Regions from separate parts of the Arthrobacter sp. JDC6 genome, predicted to be linked through region 2. Evidence: riboswitches for the same ligand, from Rfam matches in the RefSeq annotation. Region 2 holds a riboswitch; the other holds the start of a gene.

Region 1 (5,026 bases), 2.2 Mb from region 2:
GCTGCACGCCGGCGTCGTCCACAGCTACGCCGACCACCGCATGGCCACGGCCGGCGCAATTCTGGGACTCGCCGTCGAAGGCGTCCAGGTGGAGGACATCGGCACCACGGCCAAGACCATGCCGGATTTCCCGCAGCTGTGGGCCGGCATGCTGGCCCAGGGAGAAGGGTCCGCCGCCGGACCGGAAGGGCGCGGCAGTGGCGCGGAGCACTGATTCCTGGGACGAATCGGACGTTCGGATCCGTCCCAGCAAGAAGGGCTCCCGGCCGCGCACCAAAGACCGCCCCAGCCACGACGACGCCGTGACCGGACGGATCATCACGGTGGACCGCGGGCGGTACACAGCGGTAGTGGACGAGGACTCGGAGAATGAGCGCGTCATCATTGCCGCGCGCGCCCGGGAACTTCGGCGCTCGCCCGTTGTGGCAGGCGACTTCGTCTCGCTCGTGGGGGACGTCTCCGGCGCGCCGGACACGCTGGCCCGGCTGGTGAAGATCCAGGACCGCCACACCCTCCTGCGCCGCAGCGCCGACGACACCGACCCCGTTGAGCGCGCGGTGGTGGCCAACGCCGACCAACTGGTGATCGTGGTGGCTGCCGCCAACCCGGAACCCCGCACGGGGTTCATCGACCGCGCGCTCGTGGCCGCATACGACGCCGGAATCGAACCCATCCTGCTGGTCACCAAGGCCGACGTCAAAGACCCCGCGGACCTGCTTTCCAACTACACGCACCTGGACTTCCCGGTGATCATCAGCAAGACGGCGGATGCGCAGGCGTCGGGAATCGATGCCCGGTCCGATGACGGGCTCTCGGCGCGGCTGGACAGCGCCGCAGTGGCGGCGCTGCGGGACCATCTCGATGGCAAGGTCACCGTTATGCTGGGGCACTCCGGCGTCGGCAAGTCCACCATGGTGAACGCCCTGACCGGCGCCGAGCGGGCCACCGGCGGCGTGAATGCCGTGACCGGGCGCGGCCGCCACACGTCATCGTCGGCCCTTGCCTTGCGGTTGGCGGACGCGCCTCCCGGCAGCTGGATCATCGATACCCCCGGCATCCGTTCCTTTGGCCTGGCGCACGTGGACCCTGACCGCATCCTGCGCTCCTTCCCGGACCTCTCCCCCGGCATCGAGAACTGCGAACGGGGCTGCAAGCACACCGCAACCGCAGTGAACTGCGGCCTCGACGACTGGGTGGCAGGCGGACACGCAGGTCCCACCGGCGCGGCCCGGCTGGCCTCGCTGCGGCGCCTGCTTGGTACGGACCCGCGGATGGAAGCACAGGAAACCAAGGAGCTCGGCAGCGTCAACTGACGCGTTCTCCCGGCAGAACCGTCCACAGACGGTAGTTTGGAACCATGATCCAACCCGCTTCGAGCTACAACGATGACCTGCGCCTGGCCCATGTCCTGGCCGACTCCGTGGATGACCAGACCATGAGCCGCTTCAAGGCCCTGGACCTCCACGTTGAGACCAAGCCGGACCTGACGCCGGTCACCGACGCGGACAAGGCCGCCGAGGAAGCCATCCGGGGCCAGCTCTCCCGTTCACGCCCCCGCGACGCCGTCCTGGGCGAGGAATTCGGCAGCACCGGCCACGGTTCCCGGCGCTGGATCATCGACCCCATTGACGGAACCAAGAACTTTGTCCGCGGCGTTCCCGTATGGGCCACGCTGATCGCCCTCGTGGATGAGGGCGAACCGGTGGTAGGCGTCGTCAGCGCCCCGGCCCTGGGCAAGCGCTGGTGGGCGGCGAAAGGCATGGGCGCGTACATGGGCAGGTCCCTTGCCGCCGCCACCCGCCTTCGCGTGTCCAACGTGTCGAAGCTTTCCGACGCCTCCCTCTCCTACTCCAGCCTGGGCGGGTGGAAGGAACGCGGAAACCTTGACGAGTTCCTCGGCCTTACCGAGGACGTTTGGCGGACCCGGGCCTACGGGGATTTCTGGTCGTATTGCATGGTGGCCGAGGGCTCTGTGGACATCGCCTGCGAACCCGAGCTGAACCTCTATGACATGGCTGCCCTGGTGCCGATCGTGGTGGAGGCCGGCGGCCGGTTCACATCCCTGGAAGGCGAGGACGGCCCGTTCGGCGGGAACGCCCTGGCCACAAACTCAATCCTGCACTCGGAGGTCCTGCACCGATTGAACCCGTACCTGGACGATCTGCTGTAACTCACGCGCTTTCCACGTTTGAACGAATAATGCGACGCCGGACACCTCCCAAGGCAGGTGCCCGGCGTCGTTTATTCGGCGGCGCGTAACAAAGCCCTTAACAATTGCCGCGGCTTCAGTCCTGGCCGCCCCATGTCCTACGCTTTTATGCAGGTCACGAGTGCCAGCGCAAAACCCCGGTTTGCTGGCCGGCAACCCTCCATTCGCGGTGGGGTGCCCCGGGTGACGACCAGGCCGGTCCGGAGCGGATCCGGCAAGCGCGGATTCCACTATGCCGGAGTCCTGTACCAAGTGAGGTCTCTGTGACAACTGCCACCGTCTCCCCCCAGCCCGTCATTGCCGAAGCTGCCGTCCCCCATGCACGCCACGCCGCAGCCGGCCGGCCGCTCGCTGCCGTCACCGGCGCCGAAATCCAGGCGCCCCTGATTTCGGGCGGCCACGTGCGGTACGCCAACCTCGATTACGGCGCCTCCGCCCCGGCACTGTCCGTAGTGTCCGCTTACCTGAATGAGATCCTCCCCTACTACGCCAGCGTCCACCGCGGGGCAGGGTACGCATCCCAGATCAGCACCTCCGTGTACGAGAACGCGCGCAGCATCGTCAGGGATTTCGTGGGCGGCCGCCCGGATGATTCGGTCATCTTCACCCGCAACACGACGGATTCGCTGAATCTGCTGGCCGGCTGCCTTCCCGTGACCGATGGCCGCCACGACGGCGAAGTGCTGTACCTGGACATCGAACACCACGCCAATCTCCTGCCGTGGCAGGGCGTCCCGCACCGCAGCATCGTCGCCGCCGACACCATCACCGGCACCCTTGAGGCCGTACGTGCCGAGCTTGGACAGGGCGGTGTCAGCCTGGTCGCGGTCACCGGGGCCTCCAACGTGACCGGCGAAATCCTCCCCATCCGGGCGCTGGCCGCGCTGGCCCACGAACATGGCGCACGGATCGTGGTGGATGCGGCCCAGCTCGCGCCGCACCGCCGCATAGACATCAGCGCGGATGACGTCGACTACCTCGCCTTCTCAGGCCACAAGCTGTATGCGCCCTTCGGCGCCGGCGTCCTGGTGGGGCGCCCGGACTGGCTGGACGCCGGCGTCCCGCACCTCGCCGGCGGCGGCGCCGTCAAGGAAGCCAGGCTCGACGGCGTCAGCTGGGCCACCGGCCCGGCCCGCCATGAGGGGGGCTCGCCGAACGTCCTGGGGGCCGCCACGCTGGCCCGCGCCACCCAGGTCATTGCCGGCCTGGACCAGGAACGCTGGCACGCCCACGAGTCCGCCATCCGCTCCTTTTTGGTGGAGGGACTCCAGCGGATCGACGGCGTCACGGTTCACCAGATCTTCAAGGACACCAACCCCGAAACGGACACCATCGGGGTGGTCAACTTCTCCGTCGAGGGTTACGACGCAGGACTGGTGGCGGCGTACCTTTCGGCAGAGCATGGCGTGGGCCTGCGTGACGGGCGCTTCTGCGCCCATCCCCTGCTGAAGCGCCTGGGCCTGCCGTCCGGTTCCCTCCGCGCCAGCTTCGGCGTCGGTTCGCGCCTGGAAGATGCCGAGCGCCTGCTGGCCGGCATCCAGGCGCTCCGGAGCAACGGGCTGGGCTGGGACTACGTGGTGGACGCAGGCCGCTGGGTCCCTGCCAACGACACCCGCACCTACCCGCACTGGGCGCCCAACACCCCTGGAACAGCCGGCGCAGCGCCCTGCATCGACGACTGACGCCGGAGACAGGCCATTCCTGTTTCAGCCGGCTGACCGCGCGTCAGGGGAATGCGGTAAATTCGAAAGGTACCGCAGGACGTCAGCTGAAGGAGGCCACGCGTGGTTCGGGGTGGCCCCAAGCTTGATCACGGGCGGCGCAGGGAACTGGGCCGGAGCTTCCAGGACGGCGGCAGGCACTACCAGCGCGTCCGGCCCGGCTACCCTGAGGAGTCAGCCCGGTGGCTGGTGCCCGCCGACGCCCATGAAGCCCTCGACGTGGGTGCCGGTACCGGAAAGTTCACCGCGCTGCTGCTGGACATGGGGCTGGACGTCACGGCCGTGGACCCCTCGGCGGACATGCTCGCCCAGCTCACGGAACACTACCCGGCTGCCACGGCGATGCCGGGGACTGCCGAGGCGACAGGCCTGCCCGACGCCAGCTTCGACGTCGTCACCGTAGCCCAGGCGTGGCACTGGTGCGACGCCCTGGCGGCAAGCACCGAACTGGCCCGCGTGCTGCGCCCGCACGGAACCCTCGGCCTGGTGTGGAACCAGCTGGACACCTCAGTACCCTGGGTGCACCGGCTCTCCCGGATCATGCACGCAGGCGACGTCTACCGGCCGGGGCACAAGCCCGTCATCGGCCCGGAGTTCCAGGGGCTCGAAGGGCATGTCACCCACTGGCAGGACACAGTGGACACCACGGACCTGATGGAACTCACTAAATCCCGCAGCTACTACCTCCGGGCCGGCGAGTCAACGCGGGCCAAGGTCCTGGCCAACCTGGACTGGTACCTGCACGAACACCTTGCCTACACCCCTGACCAGGAAATCGACCTTCCCTACCTCACCCTGGCTTGGCGGGCCGTCAAGGCATGACGGCGCATCCCGTATGGCGCCTGCAGAGCCGGTAGGCTTGGATTCGTGAAGACCAGCGCGCCCTCCTCCTCGATCGAGGATTACGTCAAGGTCATTTATTCCTTTACCGAATGGCAGGACAAGCCCATCACGTCCTCCCAGCTCGCACAGCGGCTGGGGGTGGCAAATTCCTCGGTTTCGGAAATGGTCCGCAAACTCAAGGACCAGGGCCTGGTGGACCACAAGCCCTACAGCGCCGTCACGCTGACCGAGGCCGGCCTGCGGCTGGCGCTGT
Region 2 (5,026 bases):
GGGAACAGCGTTGGGGCTGAGAATGCCTGCCGGCAGCAGCTTGAGTTCGTACTTTTCACCGCCTACGACGACGGTGTGCCCGGCATTGTTGCCGCCATTGGGCTTGACGACGTAGTCAACACGGCCGCCCAAAAGGTCGGTGGCCTTGCCTTTTCCTTCGTCGCCCCACTGGGCTCCTACGATCACAATTGCTGGCATGGGATCCTCCCCCATTCGTTCGGGCTGCCCGGGTCCAGCCATCTGGTGGCGGGCCCATGCAGCGCCGTTCATGAGAATGCCCCGAACATACCGGCCTTCGCACAGCCGCAGCACGGCACGGCGAAGCAAGAGTTCCGGGGCTCTTACCACCCAAGTTTAGCCGATGGGGCACTTTGTCCACTGTTGTGGCCCGCCGCGGCCCTTTCGCAAATATGGGCCGCGGCGGGCGCCGGGCCTCCTACTCGTCCTCGGCCTCCCCCGCGGGCCGGGACGTCTGCTCGGCGAGCGTGTCCCAGAAGGAGGTGTCGGCGTCGGCAATGGATCCATCCGCGATGGCCGCGGCGGTGGACGCCAGCGTGGTGACCGTCTGCTTGATCAGGTAGCCATTGCTCCGCTGCCCCAGCGCGTAACCATCCAGGTAGTGGTCGGACATGCCGCGCATCTCGAAAAGCAGGGTGGCAATGCCGTATTCCACGGAGATGCCGTTGCGGCTGATGGTCTCGGCGCTGCCGCCCTGGTACCTGCCCAGGTGGCCCCAGCCGGTGGAGTCAACGTTGTTGAAGACAACGGCGCCGAGCCGCTTTGATTTCTCGACGACGGAGGGGTCGGCGTTCGGGGTGGTGGGGTACAGGATGGAGCCGGAAACCAGCTTGCCGTCGCGCTCGGCGCGGGTGCCCTGGTGGTGCAGGTCGATCATGTAGTCAATGCGGTACTTGCGCATCACGTTGTTGTGCAGCGCCTGGGTCTCCGGCTGGACCTTGGCCACATGGTCCCGGTTCAGGTCCACGCCCTCCGCGTTGTAGCGGGTGAGGTGGCGGTCCCCTTTGGCAAGGTAGTCGTCCAGGGAGAAGTTGACATCCCCCATGGCACCGTCCGCGTTGAGCATGGGCACGATGAGGATGTTCACGCCGTCCAGGATGCCTGCCGACTTGCCCGTGCCCAGGTGCTTGACGAACTCGAGGGCACCCTCGGTGGTGAGCTGTTCATTGCCGTGCTGCTGGGTCAAATACAGGATGGTGGGCTTGGCCGGGTCCGATATGTACTTGACCAGGTGGATGTCGCGGTCTTTGACGGTCTGGCCGATGACCTCCAGCTCCATGGCGGGCTGGCGCGCATCCTGGTCCTTCAGGAACGAGACCATCTGGTCGTAGGTGGCCAGCTTCGACGTGGTGATCTGGCCGTTGCCGTCGTAGGAAGGCCCTTCGCCTACGGCGCCGGCCAGGGGCGCCGGACCTGCTGCGACGACAGCGAGCGACAGGGCGCCTGCGGCGGCGAGGGCCCTGAGGGATTTCGTCACAGTTACCTCTTTCGAGTGCTCGGGTGGCATCCGCCGCTCCGTCGCAGCGGAGGCATGTGACACTCAGCCAACCAAGCTTAACGAAACCTGTCAATATGCTGGACAAACACTGTAAGTACGTTCCGGTCCTGCCGCCGGCGGCCGGCCGGACATGCCCACGACATAAAGCGGTGCGGATTTGCCCGGCTCCACGCGCGTCGATTTATCTGAGAGTGGACCATCCGGAGCGGCCGAGAGACCTGGCTCGATGACGCCGCAGCAACCACGGCCCAGCAGACTCCTGCCGGCCGAAGGTGCTACTGCCAGGACCGATGGAAAGGAAGATTCCAGCATGTCCCAGAACACCGACCGTATCCGCGTGACCCACGCCGGTTCATTGCCCCGCACCCCTGAACTCATTGCGGCCAACGCCGCCAAGGAAGCCGACGGCATCACGCCGGAATTCCTGGAACTCCTCGAAGCCTCCGTAGTGGACGTGGTGCAGCGCCAGAAGGACCTTGGCATCGACATCCCCAACGACGGCGAGTACGGGCACACCATGTCCAGCTCGGTGGATTACGGGGCGTGGTGGAATTACTCCTTCGCCCGGCTCGGGGGCCTTGAGCCAACCACCGTGGACCGCTGGGCCGAGTCCGGCGTCCGCCGCTCGTCCCCCGGCAACGTTGTCCTGACCTCGTTCCCGGACCGGCGCGACCGGCAGGCCTTCAACGAGGCCTACAGCGATCCCGCATCCGGCATCCTCACCCACCGCAGGAGCGTTGCCCAGCCCAAGATCGCCGGACCGCTGACCTACACGGGCCAGGACCTGGTGGCCTCGGACATCCGGAACCTGAAGACCGGGCTCGCCGCCGCAGGCCTCACGGATGGCTTCGTGGCTTCCCTCTCCCCCGGCTCATGCGCGCGGGTAGCCAACGAGTACTACAAGAGCGACGAGGAACTCGTCTACGCCTGCGCTGATGCCATGCGGGAGGAATACAAGGCCATCATCGAGGCCGGCCTTACGGTGCAGCTCGATGATCCGTCCCTGGCCGAAAGCTGGGACCAGATCAATCCCGAGCCGTCCCTGGACGATTACCTGAAGTTCATCCAGCTGCGCGTCGAAGCGACCAACTGGGCGCTGCGCGGGCTGCCGCAGGAGCAGATCCGGCTGCACGTGTGCTGGGGATCCTGGCACGGCCCACACACCACGGACATCCCGTTCGCCGACATCATCGGCTCTGTGCTTCAGGTCAACGCCGGCGCCTATTCCTTTGAAGCGGCAAACGTCCGCCACGAACACGAATGGCGGGTGTGGGAGGACACAAAGCTCCCCGAGGGCAAGGTGATCATCCCGGGCGTTGTTTCGCATGCCACCAATGTGGTGGAGCACCCGGACCTGGTGGCGGACCGGGTCGTCCGCTTTGCGGACCTCGTGGGCCGCGGGAACGTCATTGCCTCCACCGACTGTGGCCTGGGCGGCAGGGTGCACCCGCAGATCGCCTTCGCCAAGCTGGAGGCACTGGGTGAGGGTGCCCGCCGCGCCTCGAAGCGCCTCTTCTAGCCGCTCCCGCACCGACGCGCCGGCTGTGCCTTCCATCACCGGAAGGGGCGGCCGGCGTTTCGCTTGCCTGGGCTTGCTAAACTGGAGTAGGCCGACCAGGAGTTGGTCCACCCCAATCAACCGCCACTGATGTGCCGTGCCGCCGTGCGCCCATGTCCGTGGCGGCAGCAACGCCAATCCCCGCAGGAGATCCAGCACTTCATGACAGCCCTGGCACCCGAAACATTCCACGAACAGCTCATGAGCCGCCGCTACGAACCCAGCGTTGCCGCCGTCAACGAACTGTGTGATTCCCTGCAGGAGGCCAAGCCCGGAACCGTGGTGCCCTACGTGGACCCCATGCACGACGTGGAGGAATGCCGCATCATCAGCCTGTTCTCCAACATCGGCGAGGTGGATCCGTCCGGGTTCATCACCCCCGGCGACCAGGACGCTGTTACCCGCATGCTGGGGATCCAGTGGAAGCTTGGCCTGCGCCCCGAGTTCGTCATGCCGTGGAACGTCCACCCCTGGCACGTCCCGGGCGAAGCCAACGGCAAGTTCACTCCGGACCAGATCCAGTCAGGCCTGAAGCCCCTGCTGAAGTTCCTGGCCCTGGTCCCCCGCGCCTCGGTGATCGTGGCGCATGGCACCGAAGCCAACCGCCTGGCTAACCTGCTGTTGAAGACCGAGGTGCCCCTCCTCTGGCGCCGCGGCCTGAAGACCTACAAGGTCCGCTCGCTGAGCGGCCGCGCCTTCGCCGGTTCCCCGGCCCGCCAGGAGGAGTACCTGGAGGACATGCGCACTGCCTATGCAGACGCCATGGCCCGCACGGGTATTGCCAAACCTTAAGTCCTGCGCCGCTCAGCCTGTGGCATCGGACTCAGTAAACGAAATTCCCGGGCCGATTCGTCTTCGGCTTCAACCCAGGTGGTGAAGTCGGCGTACGACATCCACGAGTAGTAGTCACGGAACCTGAGACGCGCTTTCTCCTGCTTTCCCACGCTTCGCGCAGCTCCTCCTTTCCTCCCCTGGCCCTTCGATTCTTTTAACCGAAACGAGGGACGGCGCATTGCAGGCCGGATACGACGGCGGGCGGTCACCTTCTCATTGAAAGGTGACCGCCCGCCGTCGTTCCCAGCCCGAACCCCTCCCTGGCAATCTGCACCAGGAAACAGTGCGGGCGTTGGCCCAGGGAGTTATTCGCCCTCGATGGCTGCCTTTGCCGTGGGGTCGGAATCGTTCAGGAACTTCTCGATCCGCTCCGGCTCTTCAGCCTCGCCGATGGCCGACGAGGCCCGGCCCAGGGAGTAGAGGGCCCGCAGGAACCCGCGGTTTGGCTCATGCTCCCAGGGGATGGGCCCCACGCCGCGCCAGCCGTTGCGGCGCAGCGCATCCAGTCCGCGGTGGTAACCCACCCTGGCATAGGCGTAGGAGTCGATGGTGCGGCCTTCCGTCCACGCCTCCTCAGCCAGGACGGCCCACAGGAGCGAGGACGTTGGGTGCTTCGCCACCAGGTCCAGGGCCTCCTGGCCGGCCTCAAGCTGCGCGTTCACCTCGGTTTCGGCAGGCAGGAGAGTGGGCTCCGGCCCCATCAGGTTCCGGCGGAACTCGTCCGACATCTAGAAGGTCTTTCCGGCCGAACCGAGCTGCTTGGTGGCTTCCACCACGCGGGCTGCCAGGCCGGCTTCGGCGGAGGCGCCCCAGACGCGGGGGTCGTAGGTCTTCTTGTTGCCCACTTCACCGTCCACCTTCAGGACGCCGTCGTAGTTCTTGAACATGTGGTCAGCCACCGGACGCGTGTAGGCGTACTGGGTGTCGGTGTCGATGTTCATCTTGATCACGCCGTAGGAGACGGCGTCGGCGATTTCCTGGTCGGAGGAGCCGGAGCCGCCGTGGAACACGAGGTCGAACGGGTTGTCCTTCCCGATTTTGGCACCCACCTGGGCCTGGATGTCCTTGAGGATCTCCGGGCGGAGCTTGACGCCGCCGGGCTTGTAGACGCCGTGGAC

What was found. Region 2 has a riboswitch for S-adenosylmethionine ahead of ACV095_RS17895 (cobalamin-independent methionine synthase II family protein). Riboswitches for the same ligand answer to the same signal wherever they lie in the genome.
Region 1: linked by a shared signal. The riboswitch ahead of ACV095_RS07450 (aminotransferase class V-fold PLP-dependent enzyme) and the one ahead of ACV095_RS17895 (cobalamin-independent methionine synthase II family protein) in region 2 are both predicted to bind S-adenosylmethionine.

Annotation. Positions count from the first base shown of each region.
Region 1 covers NZ_CM151278.1:1,592,878-1,597,903, reverse strand. Annotated here, with positions in the region: gene aroA (3-phosphoshikimate 1-carboxyvinyltransferase) at 1-214, shown strand, start outside; gene rsgA (ribosome small subunit-dependent GTPase A) at 198-1,313, shown strand; gene hisN (histidinol-phosphatase) at 1,358-2,170, shown strand; SAM riboswitch class IV at 2,323-2,436, shown strand; gene ACV095_RS07450 (aminotransferase class V-fold PLP-dependent enzyme) at 2,473-3,891, shown strand; gene ACV095_RS07445 (class I SAM-dependent methyltransferase) at 3,994-4,752, shown strand; gene ACV095_RS07440 (metal-dependent transcriptional regulator) at 4,798-5,026, shown strand, end outside.
Region 2 covers NZ_CM151278.1:3,877,761-3,882,786, forward strand. Annotated here, with positions in the region: gene ACV095_RS17885 (adenylosuccinate synthase) at 1-198, opposite strand, end outside; gene ACV095_RS17890 (M14 family zinc carboxypeptidase) at 437-1,525, opposite strand; SAM riboswitch class I at 1,710-1,813, shown strand; gene ACV095_RS17895 (cobalamin-independent methionine synthase II family protein) at 1,827-3,035, shown strand; gene ACV095_RS17900 (uracil-DNA glycosylase family protein) at 3,237-3,866, shown strand; gene ACV095_RS17905 (DUF3151 domain-containing protein) at 4,214-4,636, opposite strand; gene fbaA (class II fructose-bisphosphate aldolase) at 4,637-5,026, opposite strand, start outside.